DNA from 4 places in the Pantoea sp. GW821-FHT03E06 genome. Region 2 is predicted to be linked to each of the others. Evidence: predicted binding sites of a transcription regulator. Region 2 holds the regulator's gene; each other region holds the start of a gene.
The links. Region 2 encodes Fur, which represses iron uptake genes when iron is present. Its sites were predicted from a motif close to ATAATAATGAGAACNACTATCAA; they were not measured.

Region 1: a site for Fur is predicted at 1,571-1,593, ahead of exbB (tol-pal system-associated acyl-CoA thioesterase). Genes of this name have one in related genera too.
Region 3: a site for Fur is predicted at 2,372-2,394, ahead of AC07WB_RS07755 (TonB-dependent siderophore receptor). Genes of this name have one in related genera too.
Region 4: a site for Fur is predicted at 3,239-3,261, ahead of fes (enterochelin esterase). Genes of this name have one in related genera too.

The regions. Positions count from the first base shown of each region.
Region 1 covers NZ_JBWKUG010000001.1:3,538,732-3,544,079, reverse strand. Annotated here, with positions in the region: gene AC07WB_RS16355 (DedA family protein) at 1-132, opposite strand, end outside; gene metC (cystathionine beta-lyase) at 230-1,420, opposite strand; gene exbB (tol-pal system-associated acyl-CoA thioesterase) at 1,681-2,409, shown strand; gene exbD (TonB system transport protein ExbD) at 2,415-2,837, shown strand; gene AC07WB_RS16335 (MFS transporter) at 3,020-4,339, shown strand; gene AC07WB_RS16330 (Csu type fimbrial protein) at 4,428-5,348, opposite strand, start outside.
Region 2 covers NZ_JBWKUG010000001.1:1,217,312-1,222,659, reverse strand. Annotated here, with positions in the region: gene seqA (replication initiation negative regulator SeqA) at 1-381, opposite strand, end outside; gene ybfF (esterase) at 630-1,394, shown strand; gene ybfE (LexA regulated protein) at 1,560-1,835, shown strand; gene fldA (flavodoxin FldA) at 1,972-2,502, shown strand; gene fur (ferric iron uptake transcriptional regulator) at 2,857-3,306, shown strand; gene AC07WB_RS05595 (hypothetical protein) at 3,367-3,762, opposite strand; gene glnS (glutamine--tRNA ligase) at 3,998-5,348, opposite strand, start outside.
Region 3 covers NZ_JBWKUG010000001.1:1,668,220-1,673,567, forward strand. Annotated here, with positions in the region: gene AC07WB_RS07750 (GlsB/YeaQ/YmgE family stress response membrane protein) at 1-168, shown strand, start outside; gene AC07WB_RS07755 (TonB-dependent siderophore receptor) at 234-2,333, opposite strand; gene treA (alpha,alpha-trehalase TreA) at 2,599-4,278, opposite strand; gene ghrA (glyoxylate/hydroxypyruvate reductase GhrA) at 4,486-5,348, shown strand, end outside.
Region 4 covers NZ_JBWKUG010000001.1:532,971-538,318, reverse strand. Annotated here, with positions in the region: gene pmrB (two-component system sensor histidine kinase PmrB) at 1-778, shown strand, start outside; gene AC07WB_RS02430 (TonB-dependent siderophore receptor) at 785-3,055, opposite strand; gene fes (enterochelin esterase) at 3,312-4,541, shown strand; gene AC07WB_RS02420 (enterobactin synthase subunit F) at 4,526-5,348, shown strand, end outside.

The DNA.
Region 1 (5,348 bases), 2.3 Mb from region 2:
GGGCAATAAACCGTTTTCCAGAAACAGCGTCAAAAACATCACGCCGTAGACAATCCACACGACATCCGGATTACCCAGCGCGGCAAAATCCTGATGCCAAAGCGCCTGGACAATCTCATGTAAAACACCCATCAGCTATTCCATCGAGTCACAAGGATTCTATTTTAACCTTCTGTGGCATGGCATTCGTTGATCTCTCATCGTCACCACAGCGTGGTTTATGTTCTGTTTAATTTTTTAAGCGAGCAAAGCCGGCTTTTAAGTCATCCAGCAGGTCATCCACATGCTCAAGGCCGATGTGCAAACGGACTAAGGTGCCGTCAAAATCGACGCCACCCGCCGGACGAATCGCCGCCAGTTCCTCAGGCTGATTGGCCAGAATCAGTGATTCATAGCCGCCCCATGAATAAGCCATGCTGAAATGGTGGAAGTGATCGAGGTAGTTTGCCAGCTGCTCACGACTTAATTTTTCATGCAGGATGAAAGAGAACAGACCGCTGCTGCCGCTGAAGTCGCGCTGCCAGAATGCGTGGCCTTTACACTGGGCCAGCGCCGGGTGATTAACGCGCGCCACTTCCGGCTGCGCGGCCAGCCACTCGGCTACCTGCAATCCGCTCTCTTCGTGCTGACGCAGGCGCGTCCCCAGCGTACGCAGGCCTCGGCTCGCCATATAGGCGGTATCGGCATCGACCATCTGGCCCATCAGATACGAATTCTCGCGCAGCTGCGCCCAGCAGCGCTCATTCGCCACCGCGGTGCCAATCATCGCATCGCTGTGCCCAATAATGTATTTGGTGCCGGCCTGGATCGAAATATCAATGCCATGCTCCAGCGCGTTAAACAATACGCCCGCCGCCCAGGTATTATCGATCATGATGACCGCGTCTGGCGCTTTCGCGCGCACCGCAGCCACAATCGCCGGGATATCCTGCACTTCCATGGTGATAGAAGCCGGCGATTCGAGGAAGACAACGCGCGTATTAGGCTGAACCAGCTCACCGATTTCGCTGCCGATGCAGTGATCGAAATAGGTGGTAGCGACATTCAGCTTGCTAAGAATTTTTGAGCAGAAATCCTGCGTCGGTTCGTAGACCGCACCGCTTACCAGAATATGGTCACCGGCTTCCACGAAGGACAAGATGGCATTCGATACCGCTGCGGCACCACAGGGATAGAGCACACAACCCGCGCCGCCTTCCAGCTCGGTCATGGCATCCTGCAGCGAGAAATGGGTGAGGGTGCCGCGACGGCCATAAAACAGTTCGCCTTTAGCGCGACCGGCGGTGGCGCGTTTTTTGTCGGCGACCGTATCAAAAACCAGTGAGGAAGCGCGTTGAATCACGCTGTTAACTGAGCCCTGAGTGTAACGTTTGCTGCGTCCCGCGCTGACAAGCGTGGTGTCTATTTTTTTCGTTGCCATCACTGCCTTACCTGACATTTCCCACAAAACATCCACGTTACCACGAATCAGCGTAGTGGGTTGAGCCTGAATGCGGATTATCAGAGTGAGGCCAGTATTGCGCATAACGTCAGCTAAATGGTGGAAATAAATGACACCTTTGCTTTGTAAATAGTAATGAGAACCACTATCACTTCGGGCGCTTTTTTTGCTATGATCCGCGCTTCAATCGTGAACTGTGCAACAGAAGTTGGAGATGCAGCGTGGTAGCCAGTGATTTGATGCAAACGGATCTCTCCGTTTGGGGCATGTATCAGCATGCCGATATCGTGGTAAAGATTGTGATGATTGGCCTGTTAATGGCGTCTGTCGTCACCTGGGCGATTTTCTTCGGTAAGTTTGCTGAGCTGAGCGGGGCGAAACGTCGCCTGAAGCGCGAACAGCAGGCGCTGGGCGAAGCCCGATCGTTAAACGATGCGTACCGTGCTGCTGAAAACTTCAAAGGCAACAGCCACAGCGCTGTGTTGCTCAATGATGCGCAGAATGAGCTGGAGCTGTCAGCCGGCACTGAAGATCTCGACGGCATTAAAGAGCGCACCAGCTTCCGTCTGGACCGTCGCGTTGCGGCCTTCAGCCGTCATGCCGGTCGCGGCAATGGCTTCCTCGCCACCATCGGTTCGGTCGCACCGTTTATCGGCCTGTTCGGTACCGTATGGGGCATCATGAACAGCTTCATCGGTATCGCTAAAACGCAAACCACCAACCTTGCTGTGGTTGCGCCGGGTATCGCGGAAGCGCTGCTGGCAACCGCCATTGGTCTGGTTGCGGCGATTCCTGCGGTGGTTATCTATAACGTCTTCGCACGTATGATTGCCAGCTACAAAGCCTCGCTGGGCGATGTGGCCGCTCAGGTCATGCTGCTGCAGAGCCGCGACCTTGACCTCGGCAACGTTGATACCGCAAAAGAAGCCAACCGTCCGGCAGCGGCACAGAAACTGCGCGTAGGATAAGTATTATGGCGATGCGTTTAAACGATGATTCGGTAGGCGATGGCGAAATGCATGAAATCAACGTGACGCCGTTTATCGACGTCATGTTGGTTTTGCTGATCATCTTTATGGTTGCCGCGCCATTGGCGACGGTGGATGTACGCGTGAATCTGCCCGCTTCCACCAGCGCGCCTCAGCCGCGTCCGGAAAAACCGGTTTATCTCTCCATCAAGGAAGACAAGCAGATTTATATCGGTAACGATGCGGTGACGAAAGAGACGCTGGTAAATGCGCTGACGGCTCAAACAGAAGGCAACAAAGACACCACCATTTTCTTCCAGGCGGATAAATCCGTGGATTACGCCACGCTGATGAGCGTAATGGATCAGCTGCGCGAAGCCGGTTACCTGAAAATTGGGTTGATGGGCATGGAAACGGTGAAGAAGTAAGTTAATCTCACCCAACCTTCTCGTAGGGTCGCCATTCATGGCGGCCTTTTTTTATGTCCCGCACTCAACTTGTTAATTTCTTGTTACTTTTGGTCTCATTTTTGTAAACTGCAATGGTGAAGAAGATCACATCTATTCCTGGCTTAGCACGTTAAAACGGAAGAAAAACCAGGAAGGACAATATGAGCTCAAGTCACTCTTTACAAAAGTCGTCGCAGGGCGGTGCCAAAACCATCTTTAGCGTTACCAGCGGTAACTTCCTTGAGATGTACGATTTCATGGTATTTGGCTATTACGCCACGGCGATCGCCAAAACCTTTTTCCCCGGTGATGATCCCTTTGCCTCTTTGATGCTCACGCTGATGACCTTCGGTGCCGGCTTCCTGATGCGCCCGTTGGGAGCAATCATTCTCGGTGCCTACATCGATCATCACGGGCGTCGCAAAGGCCTGCTATTGACGCTGGGTTTGATGGCGATCGGGACGTTAACCATCGCGCTGGTGCCTGGCTATGCCACGCTGGGTGCCGCCGCGCCGATTTTAATTTTGCTGGGACGCTTATTGCAGGGCTTCTCCGCCGGCGTTGAATTGGGCGGCGTATCGGTTTACCTGGCCGAAGTGGCACCGAAAGGGCGCAAAGGCTTTTATGTTAGCTGGCAATCGGGCAGCCAGCAGGTGGCGGTGATCTTCGCCGCGCTGCTTGGCCTGGGATTAAACCACCTGCTGGCGAAAGACGCCGTCACAGAATGGGGCTGGCGTATTCCGTTCGTAGTGGGCTGTATGATTGTGCCATTCCTGTTCTATATCCGCCGCATGCTGGAAGAGACGGAAGCGTTTAGCCAGCGTAAGCATCATCCCTCAATGAGCCAGATCGTACGTTCAGTAGGTCAAAACTGGGCGCTGGTGCTGGCGGGCATGTTAATGGTGGTGACCACCACCGTGATGTTCTACATGATCACCGCCTTCACGCCCACTTTTGGCAAAACCGTGCTGATGATGAGCGACAAACAGAGCTTCCTCGTCACGCTGTTTGTCGGCATATCCAACCTGTTTTGGTTACCGGTGATGGGGGCGCTATCGGATCGCGTCGGTCGTCGCCCGCTGCTGATTATTTTCACGATACTGATGATTGTTACCACCTGGCCGGTACTGCACTGGCTCGTTGGATCGCCGACCTTCGCCCATCTGGTTGAAGCAGAGCTGTGGCTATCGTTCCTGTATGCCAGCTATAACGGTGCCATGGTGGTCTATCTGGCTGAGATCATGCCAGCCGAGGTGCGCGCCACCGGTTTTTCAATGGCTTATAGTCTGGCCACTGCGCTGTTTGGCGGTTTTACCCCAGCGGTATCGAGTTATCTGATTCATGCCACGGGCGATAAAGCAATGCCGGGCGTGTGGCTGTCGTTTGCTGCGGTGTGCGGATTGATTGGTACGCTGCTGATTGGCCGCATGGTGAAGCAGTATCAGGCGCGTCACGGCGCCGTTTCGTTAAGCGCGTCGTAAACCTGGTCGCCATGAATGGCGACCCTACGAAAACCGATGCATACATTGTAGGGTCGCCATTCATGGCGACCTGATCCCCATCTCCATACTAAAACGACACATCCACCACCACGCTATCGGTATAATTCCCCGCCGCAGGCGTATTCTGCGTGGTGAGAATTTGTGCGGTATAGGTGAAGTTACGCGTCACGGTATCCGCATTCAGCGAGGTAGAGGTGGTACTGCTCCAGCGATCGGTGCCGGTTGGCCCCCAGCGAGACGTGGTGGTGGTGCCTTTGTAGATATCGTAAGCCAGCCGATTGGTGCCGCTCGCCATCTGGCGCGTGGTACCACTGTAGTAGCTGCCGTTGCTCAAACCCACGGTATAAGTGCTGCCTTTCGAACACACCACGTTAATGGTTTGCTGCACCGTAGAAAAACTCCCCACCAGCGGTGCACTGCCAAAGCTGACATCGGGTGCGGTAATGGTGGTGCAGTCGTTGGTAATCACCAGATTAACCGTAATCGGCATTGCCGTGCCGGTGCTGGTTTGCACGGTTCCCACGCACAATCCCGCCACATTTAATCCCGCGCACACCGTATAACTTACCGTCAACGTTATGGTGGTGGTATAGGTGCCTGCCGCCACCACCTGTCCGGGCACGGTGCGGAAAAAGAGCGGAATATTGAAGTTGAGGCTGTTTCCTAGTGCGAGCAAGGACGCTGAGCTCCAGCGATAGCTGCCACCCTGCTGTAATTCGGTGGCGCAGGCGCTATCAATGCACATCTGAATCGGGATGCTGTCGGTGCCGCTGGCCGCAGTTTTCAGCGCTGCACGGTTTCCGCTCAGATTGGAGGCGGTGGTAAACGCGTAAGTAATGTTATCGCTACCCAACAACGAAAGCGTGCCCGAACCACAGTTAACATTGGTGGTACTTGAGGTGGTATTGGCGGTTGAACCCACGGAGAAAGTGGTGACCGAACCGAATGTGGCGGTCGGCGCCGATAAGGTACAGAGCGCAAAGCTGGT
Region 2 (5,348 bases):
CAGCAGCGTGTGCTCGTCGCCCGCAAAATAGACGCGGGTACGGCCCTGAAGCGAAGCTGTAGCTTCAGCAAACGCAGCCGGATCAAGACGATAGAGCGTTGACAGTACCAGCATGAAGCGGTTAACCGCCTTATTTTGCTCGGCATATTCGTCGGAAAGCAGCAGTTCACGCACGGCGCGGACACGATCCTGAGGACGCGCTTCGCGGCTGGCTGGCTGTGCATCTTTCCCTGACGTACCAACGGCAGGCGCAGCCGGTGCGCTCTGGCCGGCGGTAAACTTCAACATGCGGCGCAAAATGTCGGAGGCGCTTTCACCAATGTGCTGCGTGTGGCTGGCAATATAACGGTAGAGTTCTTCGTCAACTTCAATCGTTTTCATCTTTTTCCGTACGATTCTGGCAAATGACAGAACCACGCAGTAGTGCAACGGCCTTAGCAAAATCTAGTCGTGCAAAATGTGAGCGGGTTCTAACATAAGGATTATAAAGTTAAATCCGTGGCAGCCGATAGCGTTGGCAACGTTTACGGGCAAAAGTCGGAATATGCCCTAATGCCCACCGGCCTGACTGCTGGACAGGTGAATCCATGATAACCTAAGCCAAGGTCACAACCGTAAGAACTTTAGCCATGATTTTGAACGCTCGTCTGCAAACTGAACAATCTGCTCCCGCTGCCATACCGATTCTGTTAATTCATGGTCTTTTTGGCAGCCTCGATAACCTTGGCGTGCTGGCGCGTGGCGTACGTGATGCCCGCCCAACGCTGCAGGTTGATGTTCGTAACCATGGTTTGTCCGCACGCAGCGACGTGATGAATTATCACGTTATGGCACAGGATATTGTTGAAACGCTGGATGCGCACAACATTGATCGCGCTGGCGTTATCGGTCATTCGATGGGAGGAAAAGTTGCTATGGCGCTGAGCGCTATTGCGCCTGAACGCATTGAGAAAATGGTGATGATCGATATCGCGCCCGTTGATTATCAAACGCGCCGCCATGACGAAATTTTTGCCGCCATCCGAGCCGTTACTACCGCTGGCGTCACACGTCGTAGTGAAGCGGCAGAGGTGATGCGTCAGCACATTAATGAGGACGGCGTGATTCAGTTCATCCTCAAGTCGTTCGTCGAAGGTGAATGGCGCTTTAACGTGCCGGTGCTGTGGGATAATTACACCACCATTTCCGGTTGGGAAGAGGTGCCTGCCTGGCCGCATCCGGCGCTGTTTATTCGCGGCGGTGACTCGCCTTATCTGGATAATCAGCATCGCGATGCGCTGCTGCGTCAATTCCCTCAGGCACATGCGCACGTTATCAGCGGGGCCGGACATTGGGTGCATGCCGAGAAACCTGATGCGGTTTTGCGCGCGGTTCGGCGGTTTTTTAATCTGTAAAAGCAAAAGCTTGCCGCGCGTGCTTTAGGGTTGGCGTCAGGGAAGGCGCTGGAGTATGATGTCGCGCTAAAAATTTGCCACGGATATTTTTACCGTGGTCGGGCCGATAATGTTTTAATCGCGCAGCGCCTTTCCGCCGTTCGCGCCCACTCAGTTTTACAAACCATGGCAAAAGAACAGACAGACCGCACCACGCTTGATCTCTTCGCAGACGAGCGGCGTCCTGGTCGCCCTAAAACTAGCCCGTTGACGCGTGACGAACAGCTACGCATCAATAAACGTAATCAGCTCAAGCGCGATAAAGTGCGTGGGTTGCGTCGTGTTGAGCTGAAAATGTCCAGCGAGGCGGTTGACGCGCTCAGTACGCTGGCCGATCAGCAAAACATCAGTCGCAGCGAATTGATTGAACAAATGCTGCTGGCACAGCTCAAACTGTCTTAGCGTGCCCAGACCGCACGCTGGAACAAAAGTCACGGCTTTACAAGTTCCGCACTTTTTACCGGTCTGCTATTATTCGCATAACTGTGCAGTCAACTGACTTACTTTCACAATCAGGATTTAAGAGGTTACCTAACCCATGGCAATCGTAGGCATTTTCTTCGGCAGCGATACCGGCAACACTGAAAACATTGCAAAAATGATCCAGAAACAACTGGGTAAAGATGTCGCCGAAGTGCATGACATTGCTAAGAGCACCAAAGAAGATCTCGATGCATTCGACATCCTGCTGCTGGGCATCCCGACATGGTATTATGGCGAAGCGCAGTGTGACTGGGATGATTTCTTCCCCACGCTGGAAGAGATTGATTTCAATGGCAAGCTGGTAGCACTGTTTGGTTGTGGCGATCAGGAAGATTACGCCGAATACTTCTGCGACGCGATGGGTACCATTCGCGACATCATCGAGCCAAATGGTGCGGTTATCGTCGGCCACTGGCCTACCGAAGGCTACCATTTTGAAGCATCTAAAGGTTTGGCCGATGATAAACACTTCCTCGGTCTGGCGATTGACGAAGATCGTCAACCCGAACTGACCAATGAACGCGTTGAGAAATGGGTGAAACAGATCTTCGATGAGCTGCAGCTGAAAGAGATTATTGAAGCCTAATCCCCTTCTCTGCCCGATGTGGGCGCTATCTCACATCGGGTAACGGAATTTCCTATAAAAATAATAGCTACGGTTTTTTAACTTTTCCCCGCAAATCTGTAGAATACCCGCAATGGTCATCCGCTTATTCCTCTGGCTGTAGAATGAGGCTGAGTGAAATGGAATCCAAAACTTACCGGTCTTGAAGACGTTAGTGACATTATCCTTACCCTCTTTATTGATTAAGGACGTTGCCTTGGTTTTCATTTCACTGCTTGAGTTCTATAATGAGACGCAAATGAGAATGCGCGTTGACCTAAACATTCAAGGCCCCTGCGCCGCAAGTGACTAGCAAAGTAACAGGACAATATCCGCATGACTGACAACAACTCCGCATTGAAGAAGGCTGGCCTGAAAGTCACGCTCCCCAGACTGAAAATTCTGGAAGTGCTTCAGGGACCCGGACCCGAGTCCCATCACGTCAGTGCGGAAGATTTGTATAAACGCCTGATTGATATGGGCGAAGAGATTGGTCTGGCCACGGTATATCGCGTTCTTAACCAGTTTGACGACGCGGGCATCGTAACCCGTCATAACTTCGAAGGCGGTAAATCCGTGTTCGAACTGACCCAGCAGCACCATCACGATCACCTGATCTGCCTGGATTGTGGCAAGGTCATCGAATTCAGCGATGAATCAATCGAAACGCGCCAGCGTGAAATTGCCACTCGCCACGGTATCAAACTCAGCAACCACAGTCTGTACTTGTACGGTCACTGTGCTCTGGGAGACTGCCGCGAAGACGAGACGCTCCACGATAAGTAATTAAGTGTGCTATGCAGTATAAAAAAACCGGCGCTTTAGCCGGTTTTTTTATACCTGAATTCAGGCAATGAGGGTTTCTTGCAGGTAACGCCAGCGTGGAATGCTGGTGCTGCAATCAAGAACCGCCAGTGAAATACGGCTCTGATTGATGCCATTCATCATTTGTAATTCACGATACTGAATCGTCACTTCCTCACTTTGCTGCGAGATAATGGCGTGCTCGCTGGTCGCAATCCGCATACCTTCGCGTTGACCATTTAACTGGCGAAACAGCGCTTCCATCTCATTAAGATCCAACTGTTTACCTTGCGGTGTCACCATTTTAAATTGGGGATGAAAGTGCGACAAAAACAGGTCGATGCTGTCATCACTGCCTTCGACCTGATTGAAAATACGTTCGATAAGTTGATGTAAAACAACCACACTGTGCTTGGCTTCCAGAGCGAGACTTGTCATTTTTTTTCCTTTGGTAACCCGCGAAGCAACGTCTTAGAGCGCATAGCCTACCTGAAAAAAAGTTTTTCACACGGCCAAATGGATTAATTTTTCTAAAGTCAGAATAGTCGTAAACGACAAAAGAAACTTATTAACTGGCATGCAGAATAATTGATTACCCATTGCCAAATGCAGACAATAAAAAAGGGCGATTGCTCGCCCTTTCATGATCTTATCGTACTATCAGCAAAAAAGATTATTCGCCGATTTTTGCCCAGGTGTCACGCAAACCTACGGTGCGGTTAAACACCAATTGGGACGGCTGCGAATAGACGCTGTCAGCACAGAAATAGCCTTCGCGCTCAAACTGATATGGCGCCATTGGCTCAGCAGCACGCAAGCCTGGCTCAACGAAGCCCTGTTTAGTCTCCAGCGAGTTCGGGTTAATGGTGGTGAGGAAATCCTCTGCCGCTCCCGGATTTGGCACACTGAACAGACGATCGTACAGGCGGAATTCCGCCGGTAGCGCGTGAATCGCAGACACCCAGTGAATAACGCCTTTCACTTTACGGCCATCAGCAGGATCTTTGCTTAACGTGTCCACATCACATGTGCAGTAGATGCAGGTGATATTACCTTTATCATCCTTCGCCACGCGTTCAGCACGAATCACGTAAGCGTTACGCAGACGTACTTCTTTGCCCAGCACCAAACGTTTGTATTGCTTGTTGGCTTCTTCACGGAAGTCTGCGCGATCAATCCACACTTCGCGGCTGAACGGTACTTCACGCGTGCCCATCTCCGGTTTGTTCGGATGATTTGGCATGCTGATGATCTCTTCATGCCCAGCTGGCAGGTTCTCAATTACCACTTTCAGTGGATCCATAACTGCCATCGCACGCGGCGCGTTTTCATTGAGATCGTCACGAATGCACGACTCCAGTGATGCCATCTCGACGATATTATCCTGCTTAGTCACACCAATACGACGGCAGAATTCGCGGATTGATGCGGCGCTGTAGCCACGACGACGCAGACCAGAAACGGTCAACATGCGCGGATCGTCCCAACCTTCCACAACCTTCTCGCTCACCAACTGCGTCAGTTTACGCTTCGACATCACCGCGTATTCCAGATTCAGACGGGAGAACTCGTACTGACGCGGATGCACAGGAATGGTGATGTTATCCAGCACCCAATCGTACAGGCGTCGGTTATCCTGGAATTCAAGTGTGCAGAGTGAATGCGTAATGCCTTCAATGGCGTCCGAAATGCAGTGCGTGAAGTCGTACATTGGATAGATGCACCACTTGCTGCCTGTCTGATGGTGATCGGCAAACTTAATGCGATACAGCACAGGATCGCGCATCACAATGAAGCTAGAGGCCATATCAATTTTGGCACGCAGGCAGGCTTTACCCTCTTCAAAACCACCGTCGCGCATCTTCTGGAACAGCGCTAAGTTCTCTTCCACGCTGCGATCGCGATAAGGGCTGTTTTTGCCTGGTGCAGTCAGCGAACCGCGGTATTCACGGATCTCATCTGCCGATAATTCATCGACATAGGCCAGACCTTTATTGATCAGCTCAACGGCGTAGTTAAAGAGT
Region 3 (5,348 bases), 450 kb from region 2:
GGCTTTATCATCACCGTGGTGTTGGGTGTGGTAGGTGCGGTGGTCGGTGGCTGGATCAGTACCCTGTTTGGTTTCGGTAAAGTTGACGGTTTCAACTTCGGCAGTTTCGTGGTGGCGGTAATTGGTGCCATCGTGGTGCTGTGGATTTACCGCAAAGTTCGAAGTTAACAGCGCAAAAATGATTTAATGAAATCCGCCATCCTTGCAGGGATGGCGGATTTTTTTATGTCAGGTTAAAAGTCGTAGCCTACCGTTGCCATTACGGTGCGCTCGGCGCCGCGATAGCAATAGCCGGTGCCATAACAGGCCGCCAGATACTTTTTATCCGTCAGGTTGTTGGCATTGACCTGCAGCCAGGCGCCTTTCAGCTGTGAATTCCACGCACCAAGATCCGCGCGTACCGATGCATCAAACAGCGTTACGGATGGCAAACGCGTGGTGTTTTCGTTATCTGCCCACTGTTTGCCGATATAGCGCACACCGGCACCGGCGCTTAAGCCATAATCAAACTGATAATGACCCCATAAAGACGCCATGCTGTTCGGCGTGACATACGGCGTATGGCCATCGTTGCCGTCCACGGAATCTTTGAAGCGCAGATGATTCAACGTGTAACCGGCGATGGTGCTGAAACGCGAGGTCAGCTGATTGCGTGCTTCCAGCTCAATACCCTGTGAATGCACTTTGCCCGATGGCGTATAAGTACCGTCCAGCACGTTACGGTTGGCGACATCATCCTGGGTCAAATCGTACACCGCGAGGGTGTACATATCACGCGTCCCGACCGGCTGATATTTCACACCCGCCTCATACTGCTCGGAAGTGGTCGGTTTCAGCTGATTACCATTAGGATCGGTTAATGACGCTGGCGTAATCGCCTGGCTCCAGCTGACGTAAGGCGATACGCCATTTTCGAAAGCATACAGCAGTGCGGCGCGTCCGCTGATGTGATCGTCCTGACGACGGCTGGTGCCGTTTTCCGACACGATGCGATCATAGCGACCGGAAAGATCCAGATGCCAGCGATCGAGCTGCAGCTCATCTTGTAAATACAGGCCGGTTTGATAGTAGCGGCGCGTTTGCGAGGTCCAGGCGAAGTCCGGCATGATGCCCACTTCATCGCCGTTCCAGGCATTCAGCGAACTGGCAGCTCCGCTGGCTTCGGTAATGTCATTTTTGTAGCGATGATACTCGGCACCCAGCGTCACGCGATGCTGCACGGCGCCCGTCGCGAAATCGGCCTGCAATTGGTTGTCGTTAGCCCATGCGCTCAGTGAAGAGCGTTCGCCGGAGAAATAGCGATTCAGCAGGTCCGGATTGGTGGCATTCCAGCCAATTTGATACACCTGATCAAGCGCGGTATTCGAATGGCTATAGCTGCCGGTAGAGTGCACGGACCATACATCGTTAAAGCGATGTGAGAAGTCATAGCTATAAATCTGTTCGTGGCGCTTGAACTGATCGTAGGCGCTGTCGCCCTCGTAGAAACTGTCGCTCAGCTTACGGCCATTGTGGCTGTAAAGCGTACCTTCAGCCGGCACCGAACCGTGATAGCCGCCAGAAGGATCTTTTTGCAGATAGGCGCGCAAGACTAAATTGGTGTCTTCACTCGGCTGCCACATCAGCTGCGGTGAAATCGCATACTTCTCTTCACGGGTGTGATCGTACTGGGTATCGCTGTTACGCGTGATGCCGGTTAAGCGGAATGCCCACTGATCGTTGATGGCGTTGGTGTAATCAAACGCGGCGCTGTTGGTGGCGTTGGTGCCGGTCGAAAGGCGGAAATGGCCCTCTTCAGCGAACTGCGGACGCTTACTCACCATATTCACTAAGCCGCCAGGTACGGTTTGGCCGTAGAGCGCGGAAGAGGGGCCTTTTATCACATCAATGCGATCGAGAAACCAGTTATCCACCTGCAGGATGTTGAAACTGCCGCCATCGCTCATGACGCGCAGGCCATCGAGGAAGGTGTTATCAACATCGCCACCGTGGAATCCACGCAGGGCAATGGTGTCGTAGCGCGTAGCGGCACCGCCAAAGTTGGTGAATACGCCTGGCGTGTAACCGAGCGCCTGATTGAGATCCTGTGCGCCCTGATCTTCCATCTGCTGACGCGTCACCACCGAAATGGACTGCGGCGTCGTGATCAACGGCTGATCGGTTTTACTGGCACCGCTGCTGCGCGTGGCGAGATAGCCTTGCGTGGGTGATGTTGCGCTCTCTTGCGGCTGAGCCGTGACAACAATCGATTCTTCAGCGAAGGTTGCGGCGGGTAATGCCAACGCAAGTGCGCACAGCATGCGGCCACGTTTCAGGGTAAACAGCGATGTCATGAGGGTTCCTGTTGTTATTAATGGGAATAGGTATCGATATTAGATTGAGAATTATTATCTTTTAATGCGGGTGTTTCAAGGTGTGAATTTGTTGTAAGAAGGTTGTGAGAAAATTGCACAGAGTGGCGAGTGGATTGCCTTTTATGGCATGAGGTTGGTGGATTAAGCGCAAGCCTGGTCGCCATGAATGGCGACCTTACGACAGGATGAAGTGGTTTTTGTAGGGTGCGCATTGATGCGCACCGGGAACCAATGAGGAAATAACTTACTTAACGCTGGTCAATGCCGGCATATTGGGAATATCGCCGGCGCTATTACAGGTTTTGTCTTTCGGGCAGTATTTGTCGAGCAGTTTCAACGTCACGCCGTTGGTCCAGCCAAAGCCATCCTGCAACGGATATTCACCGCCGCCGCCGCCGCCCAACTGAGCGCCTTCAACCACGTACTTCTCAACCAGCTTATGCTCCTTGTCATACGTCGCCTGTACGTTTTGCAGGAAGCGTTGACCAATCTGCTGTGCCAGCTTCGGTTGCTTATAATGCTCGAGACCTTCCACCGCAACCCATTGCAGCGGTGCCCAGCCGTTTGGCGCATCCCATTGCTGGCCGTTATTTACCGTGGTCGTAACCAAACCGCCCGGCTTCAGCAGCTGTTTCTCGACTGCGGAAGCGGTGCGTTCGGCTTGCTTATCGCTCGCCACCTGCATGTAAAGCGGGAACAGCGTCGCCGCCGTCAGCTGTGGATGAATCTGCTTTTTCTGGAAGTCGTAATCGGCATACCAGCCTTGTTTGTCGTTCCACAGATAGCGATTGATAGCCGCCTGACGTTTTTCCGCATCCGCCGCAAACGCTTTGGCTTTGTCATCCTGCTTGTCCAGTTTTGCTGCTTTGGACAGCGTTTGCTCCAGATGGAACAGCAGGCTGTTGAGATCGACCGGCGCTAGCTGGGTGGTGCGGATTGAGGCCAGATTATGCGCATCGGTAAACCAGCGCGAACTGAAATCCCAGCCTGAAGCCGCGCCCGCACGCAGGTCGCGATACACCTGCTGCTTATTACGCTCTGGCGCTTTGTTCGCCGTCGTCACGTCATCCAGCCAGGATTCGGTACGCGGCGCATCACGATCGTCCCAGTAACGGTTCAGTAGCGTGCCATCGCTAAGTTTGATAACACGTTTGCTGGCCTGGCCGGGCGCCACTTTGTCGCTATCCGCCATCCAATAGTCGTACTCTTTCTGCAGCTGCGGCAGGTATTGGCGATAGACATCATCACCTTTATGCGTCGCTAACAGGTCAACCATTAAACTGAAGAACGGTGGCTGCGAGCGGCTGAGATAGTAGCTGCGGTTGCCGTTAGGAATATGGCCATATTTGTCGAGCTCGGTAGCGAAGTTCTCCACCATATCCTGCACGCGATCCCAGTGGCCGCTCTCGGCCAGGCCCAGCATGGTGAAGTAGCTATCCCAGTAATAAACCTCGCGGAAACGTCCGCCTGGCACTACGTAGGGTTTCGGCAGCGGCAGCAGTGAATCGTACTGGCTGGCGCTCTGTGCGGTGCGCGTCAGCACCGGCCACAATCCATTAATGTGTTCGCGCAGGCTTTGACCGGCGGGCGGCACATATTTTTCCTGCTCTTGTGGCAGCGTAAAGTTGCTATCGACAAAATGCTTGAGATCAAAATTGCGCTGGCCCTTTTGCATCTGCCAGTCGGCCAGAATCGAAGAAGGATTCGATTTCGGTACCGCGTCGGCGAAGGTTTTCTGATCAGGGTAAAATTTAGCCTGCTGTACCGCATTGAACAACGGTCCCAGGCGCACATCCGGTGGCTGCGGTTGGTTGCTTAGCATGCGGCTTTGGTCATCGGCGTGTGCGGCGCTGGCACCCGCCAGCAGCGCGGCACTCAATAAAAAAGTCAGACGCGCGGGCGTAAATACGGCATTTTTTATCATCGGTTTTTCTCCTTGTCCGAAAAGGTGGTGTGCTAACGCATTGACCACCCGAACAACTTTAGTCGTTATCGCGCCGCTTAGCCTCGCATAGCGGTGGAAATGTGAAGCATCCTGAATTAATCACGCGAGAAATTGCGTGAGGCGACGGTTTTTGCTTGCCCTGTATCGCTATTTGCCTGAGGCTGAAGGCAAAAAAAGGAGAGCAGTATGGAGATTATCTGGTATCACCCGTCGCTGGCGCCGCAAAGCTGGTTGGACGGTTTGCAGCAACGTTTACCCGAAGCGCGCGTGCGCCAGTGGCAGCCGGGCGACAATGCGCCGGCCGATTACGCGGTGGTACGTTCCCCGCCCGTTGAGATGCTGGCGGGGCGTGAGCTAAAAGGCGTGTTTGCGATGGGGGCAGGAGTAGACGAAATCCTCAAACAGCTGCGCGACAACCCCCAGATGCTAGCTGATGACGTGCCGCTGTTCCGCCTGGAAGACACCGGCATGGCGCGTCAGATGCAGGAGTATGCCAACTGGTGCGTGTTGGGGTGGTTCCGCCGTTTCGCTGAATACCGTCAGCAGCAACAGCGGGCGCAGTGGCAGGAGCTTGACGCTATCGATCGCGAAAACTTCACCATTGGCGTGTTGGGCGCGGGTGTCCTTGGCCGCAGCGTGTTGGAAAGCCTGCGTCAGTGGGGATTCCCGTTGCGCTGCTGGAGCCGCTCCGCCAAACAGATTGACGGCGTGCAGAGTTTCCACGGGCGCGATCGGCTGAATGCTTTCCTCGATGGCACCCAGGTGCTGATCGATCTGCTGCCCACCACACCGGAGACCACGAACTTAATCGATAGCCAATTGCTGCGCGTATTGCCGCACGGTGCCTGTTTCCTTAATCTGGCGCGCGGTGCCCATGTGGTAGAAGCCGATTTGCTGGCCGCGTTGAACAGCGGCAAGCTTGCCGCCGCAGCGCTGGATGTGTTCCAGACCGAGCCGCTGCCGCAGGATCATCCGTTATGGTCTCATCCGCATGTCACAATTACGCCACATACTGCGGCCATTACTTTACCGGGTGAGGCGATGGATTA
Region 4 (5,348 bases), 680 kb from region 2:
TCTCGCGCATCGCTCGGCGGATAATCTCTCTCCTTTACCGATCTATTCAGAAATGGATGAGATTGTGGCGGTAACGTCGTCGATTAACCAACTCTTTTCGCGTCTGGATCACACGCTGCAGCAGGAACGATTATTCACCGCCGATGCGGCGCACGAGCTGCGTACGCCGCTGGCAGGATTGCGGCTGCACCTTGAGCTCCTGCATCAGCAGAACGTGCCGCAAAGCGAGATGCTGATTGAACGTATCGATCAGCTGATGCACACCGTAGAACAGCTGCTCATGCTGTCACGCGCCGGACAGGCATTGGCAGGGGGTCACTATCAGCAGGTACTGTGGCAAAAAGAGATCATGCACCCGCTGCGGCCGGAAATGGCCGAACTTTACCACCAGCGGCAGCAAATCCTGCATTGGCCACAGAGCGATGATCTACAGCAGCAAGGGGAACCGATGCTGCTGCGCCTGATGCTACGTAATTTGCTGGAAAACGCCTCACGTTACAGCCCGGAAGGTAGCGAAGTGACGGTAAAAATGCGGCAGGACAGGCAGCAGGTGATTATCGAAGTGTGGGATCAGGGGCCGGGTATTGATGCGACGGCCGCAGAAGAGCTGACGCAGGCGTTTCGTCGTCGCGATCAGCGTTACGGCGGTAGCGGGCTTGGTCTTAATATTGTGCTGCGTATCGTGCAGATGCACCGCGGCAGATTGGAACTGATTAATCGTGAGGATAGCAGCGGACTGATTGCCCGCTGCTATTTGCCATTGCAACTGATTGGCTGAACGCCATCAGAAGTGAGTATTCAGACTCACATAATAAGTACGACCTGATTCATTGTAGGTATTCGCCCCCGCGCCATACAGATACGAGTTCGTCGTGGCATTGCCGGTGGTTTGCGCATTCCCTTCACGGTAGTGACGCTTATCGAACAGGTTATCGATACCCAGCGTGACGCTGGCGTACTTATTGATATCGTAGGTGCCGCTCATGCCGATAATCGAATAAGGGCTCACCGTATCAGTGGCGCTACCGGTTGAGGTATTGCCTTTGTAGTCATATTTCTTCGGCGTCTGGGTACCGTACCAGGTCAGCGTGGTCTGCAGCGACAGATCCTGCATTGCCTGCCAGCTCAGCGTCGAGTTTAGCGTGTACTCCGGAATCACCGATAAGCGATCGCCGGTCTCTTTGTTCTTACTTTGCAGCATATAAGTGAAGTTGTTGTTCCACGTTACGCTGTCCGAAAACGGCACGTTGACAGTACCTTCCAGCCCTTCCACCACCGCTTTCGGTACATTTTCCCACTTATAGATATCGGTGGTGCCATTAGAGGCTTTGCCCACTGGCGAGTAACCGGCTTCGATCTTGTTGCGGTAATCGTTGCGGAACCAGGTTAAACCGGCCTGATATCCTTCATGTTTCCACTCAAGACCAATCTCTTTGTTGATGCTGTTTTCCGCTTTCAGGTCGTTATTCCCCTGCAGATAACAAGCGCCGGTGCTGGCCGCGCAACCTTGGCCATTGCTGTACAGCAGATAGTTAGGGTTGGTCTGATACAGGCTCGGCGCTTTATACGCACGCCCTATCCCCATCTTCAGGGTGAAGTCATCCCCTAAACCTTGCGACAGGTTAAGCGACGGGCTCCAGTTGTTGCCAACTATCGAGTGATGGTCGAAACGCAGACTTGGCGTCAGCATGGTGCTGTCGGTCAACTCCATGTTGTCTTCAGCAAACAGTGAAAAAATCTCTGCCTGTGAATACGGGCTGCGGCCAGTGTTATCGATGCCAGGCACCGCGCCGTAGCTCGCTGCCTGGGTGTTAGAGGAGCCATCTTTCATGCGCTGCTGGTTCCATTCAGTACCCAGCGTCGCGGTTTGATTGAACAGCAGTTCAAACGGAATACTCACTTCGCTATGCAGCAGCACATCGTCCAGCTGAATAGTGTTAAAACCGCTATTCGAGAAGATGCCCTCAGTGCCGCCCGCTAAACCTTCATTGATGCGCGAGTTGCGGGTCTTCTCGTAACGCGCATAGGTATTGGTGCTGACGCCGTTATCCCATGCGCCCGTCCACTTCAGCGAGACATTTTGCCGATACAGGCGGTTAGTTTCATCACCGTACAGGCTTTTCACCAGCGCACTGGTGTTGGTGTTCTGCGTGTCGCCAGCATACAGGTTGCCCTGGCGGCTGTAGCCAGCCTGCCACTCCAGCGTTTGCATTGGCGCAAATGCCCAGCTCAGTAAGGCATTAATATCTTTATTCACCGAGCCTTCACGCCCGGCCGGATAACTGCCCGCGTATGAACCGGTGCGCGCCGCCGCATGCCCCTCGTTGATGTCATAGGCATCGGCCTGAGTTTTGGCTAAACCGCCGTACAAGCGGAAGTTGAAATCATCACCCAGCGGCCCTTCCAGACTGAAGTTAGTGCGTTTGGTGGCGCCTTCCGCTTTGTGTTCTGGCACGTTGTAATAGGTGTTCCAGGAACCGTGCCACTGCTGATCGGTCTGTTTTTTGGTGATGATATTCACCACACCGCCCGCCGCGCCGTTGCCGTAACGCACTGCTGCCGGTCCGCGAATCACATCGATATGATCGATCATCTCCGGTGGCACCCAATTGGTATCACCGCGCGTATCACGCTCGCCACGCCAGCCAAGGCGCACCGAGTTACGGCTGGTAATCGGCATGCCATCCACCATGATCAGGGTGTTTTCCGGACCCATGCCGCGAATATCGATCTGGCGATTGTTACCGCGCTGGCCGCTGGTGGAGTTACCGGTGAGATTCACGCCCGGCATGGTACGGATGATCTCGGAGACATCGCGCGCAGGCGGGTGTTTTTTAATTTCGTCGGCGGTGATAGTTGAAACCCCCGGCGCCTGCAGGTTTTGCTGCTGCGCGGTAACCATTAAGGTACCGCCGTCCATGGATTGGGCGTCGGTACTGCTTACAGAGGTATTGCTGGAAGAAGTGTCCGCTGCCCAGGCACCGCTGGAGAGCAGTGAGGCGCTGAGCCCCAGTTCAATCAGAATGGCTAATGATAACCGTGAGTAATTTTTCATTTTATGCGTTCCTGGATTGCCAGCAAAAACCCTGAGGCTTGCGTGGCGAGCCGGTGAGAAGATCCCTGTTCCTAACGCGCCCGGATCCAGCCCCTCCAACCCTTCCTTTGCATCACCTTGCCAAATGGAAAGAGTCAGGCGGAACGAGCGTGCTCTTTTTTGAGCGCAGCCACCCTATTGCAAATGCAAATTATTATCAATAGTATTATTCATCAAACTTATCTCCCTCTCCGCGTAAACACCGACTGGCAGCCCTATGACCTGGCGAAATGATGTAACCGGCAGCGCAGCCTGGTGGCAGGCGCAACAATCCCAAGGCATTCCCCGTATTGAGTTAGCCGATGATGGCCACTGTCGGGTCACTTTCTTCTGGCGCGACCCGCAAGGTGACGAGACTCAATCCTCCATCCAGCGCGTGTGGATCAACATCACGGGTGTCACCGATCACCACCAGCGTCGCCCACCGCAATCGTTGATGCGTGTGGCAGGAACCAACGTGTGGTACTGGCAAACCGAGCTTCCCGCCAACTGGCGCGGTAGTTATTGTTTGATGCCCGATGAGCAGGCCACCGACTTCACGGGCGTGGCCGACATGCATGCGTTGCGCAGCTGGTGGCGCGATAAATTTCCCACGGCGCAGGCCGATCCGCTGAACAACTTGCGTGGCTGGTCGGGCGGACGCGGCATGGGCGTATCACCGCTGCATCTCCCGCAGGCACCGGATCAACAGGTGTGGCAGGCGCTGGATAACGGCACGGCGCCCACCCTAAAACTGCAGCAGCTGCAATGGGATAGCGCGCTATTAGGCAACAGCCGCCCCGTGTGGATTTACACCACCGGCGATGCGACTCCTGAGCAGCGTCCACTGGCGATCTTGCTTGATGGCCAGTTCTGGGCGCACAGCATGCCGATTGCCGGGCCGCTACAGCAGCTCACCGATAACGGCGCGTTGCCGCCCGCGGTGTATCTGTTTATCGACATCATCGATCGCGATCACCGCAGCCGGGAGTTGCCGTGCAACCCGCAATTCTGGCAAGCCATCCAGCAAGAACTGTTGCCGCAGGTGGCACACTCAGTGCCTTATCGCCAACAGGCGGCAAGCACCATTGTGGCCGGACAAAGTTTTGGCGGCCTCGCGTCGGTATTCGCCGCGCTGCACTGGCCGGAAACCTTTGGCAATGCGCTCAGCCTTTCCGGCTCCTTCTGGTGGCCAGAGCGCGGCAACCCCCACGGCTGGTTGCTGCAAGAACTCGATCGCGGCCTTGCACCGCGCCAACCGCTGCGCTTCTGGCTGGAAGCAGGCAAGCGCGAAGGCTTAATTCTGCAAGCTAATCAACAGCTACAACAGCAACTTCACGCCGCCGGTTATCAGGTGCATTACCAGCCGGTGGAAGGCGGCCACGATGCGCTCTGCTGGCGCGGTGGCCTGCTAAGTGGCTTACAAGCCCTGTTGAACCAACCGGAGCATCCATGTCCGAATCTCTGATGAATAAATCTATGATTGACCACCAAACCTTGCCGTTAGTCGCGGCACAGCCCGGTATCTGGATTGCCGATCAGCTGTCACCACACCACAACGCTTATGCAGTAGCGCACTTTGTTGAGCTGCGCGGTGACATTGATAGCGCCTTACTGGCCCAGTCAATTGTCGTGGGCATGCAGGAAGCCGATACGCTAAACATGGCATTTGGCGAAGTGGAAGGCGAAGCGTTGCAGTGGCTGCAGCCACAAGAATTTAGTCCGCCGCAGATTATCGATCTGCGCGGCGAGGCCGATGCCGTCGCCACAGCACGCAGGCTGATGCGCGACGATATGAATGGCGATCTGCGCGTGTTAAGCGGCGCAAAACTGTGGCATCACACTCTTTTCCAACTTGGCGATCGCCACTGGTTCTGGTATCAGCGCTATCACCATTTGGTGGTGGATGGCTTCAGCTTCACCGCGCTGACCCGCCGCATCGCCAATCTTTACAGCGCAGCAGTGCGTCAGCAGCCTGCTGAGCCCACGCCGTTTATCCCGTTTAGTGAAGTGGTCGACGAGTATCAGCGTTACCGCGAATCCTCCTCCTTTGCGCGTGACGGCCAGTTCTGGCGCGAAAAAGGCGCGGCGCTGCCGTCACCGGCTTCACTCTCACCGCTGCCGCTCGCCGGACAAACCGCCAGCACCGATCTACTGCGCCACAGCGTGACGCTGGAGCGCAGCACCTTTCAAACGCTGGTGCAGCAGCACCCGCACTCCAGCGCCGCCGATCTGGCTTTTGCCCTCGTTGCGCTGTGGCTGGCACGTCTCAGCG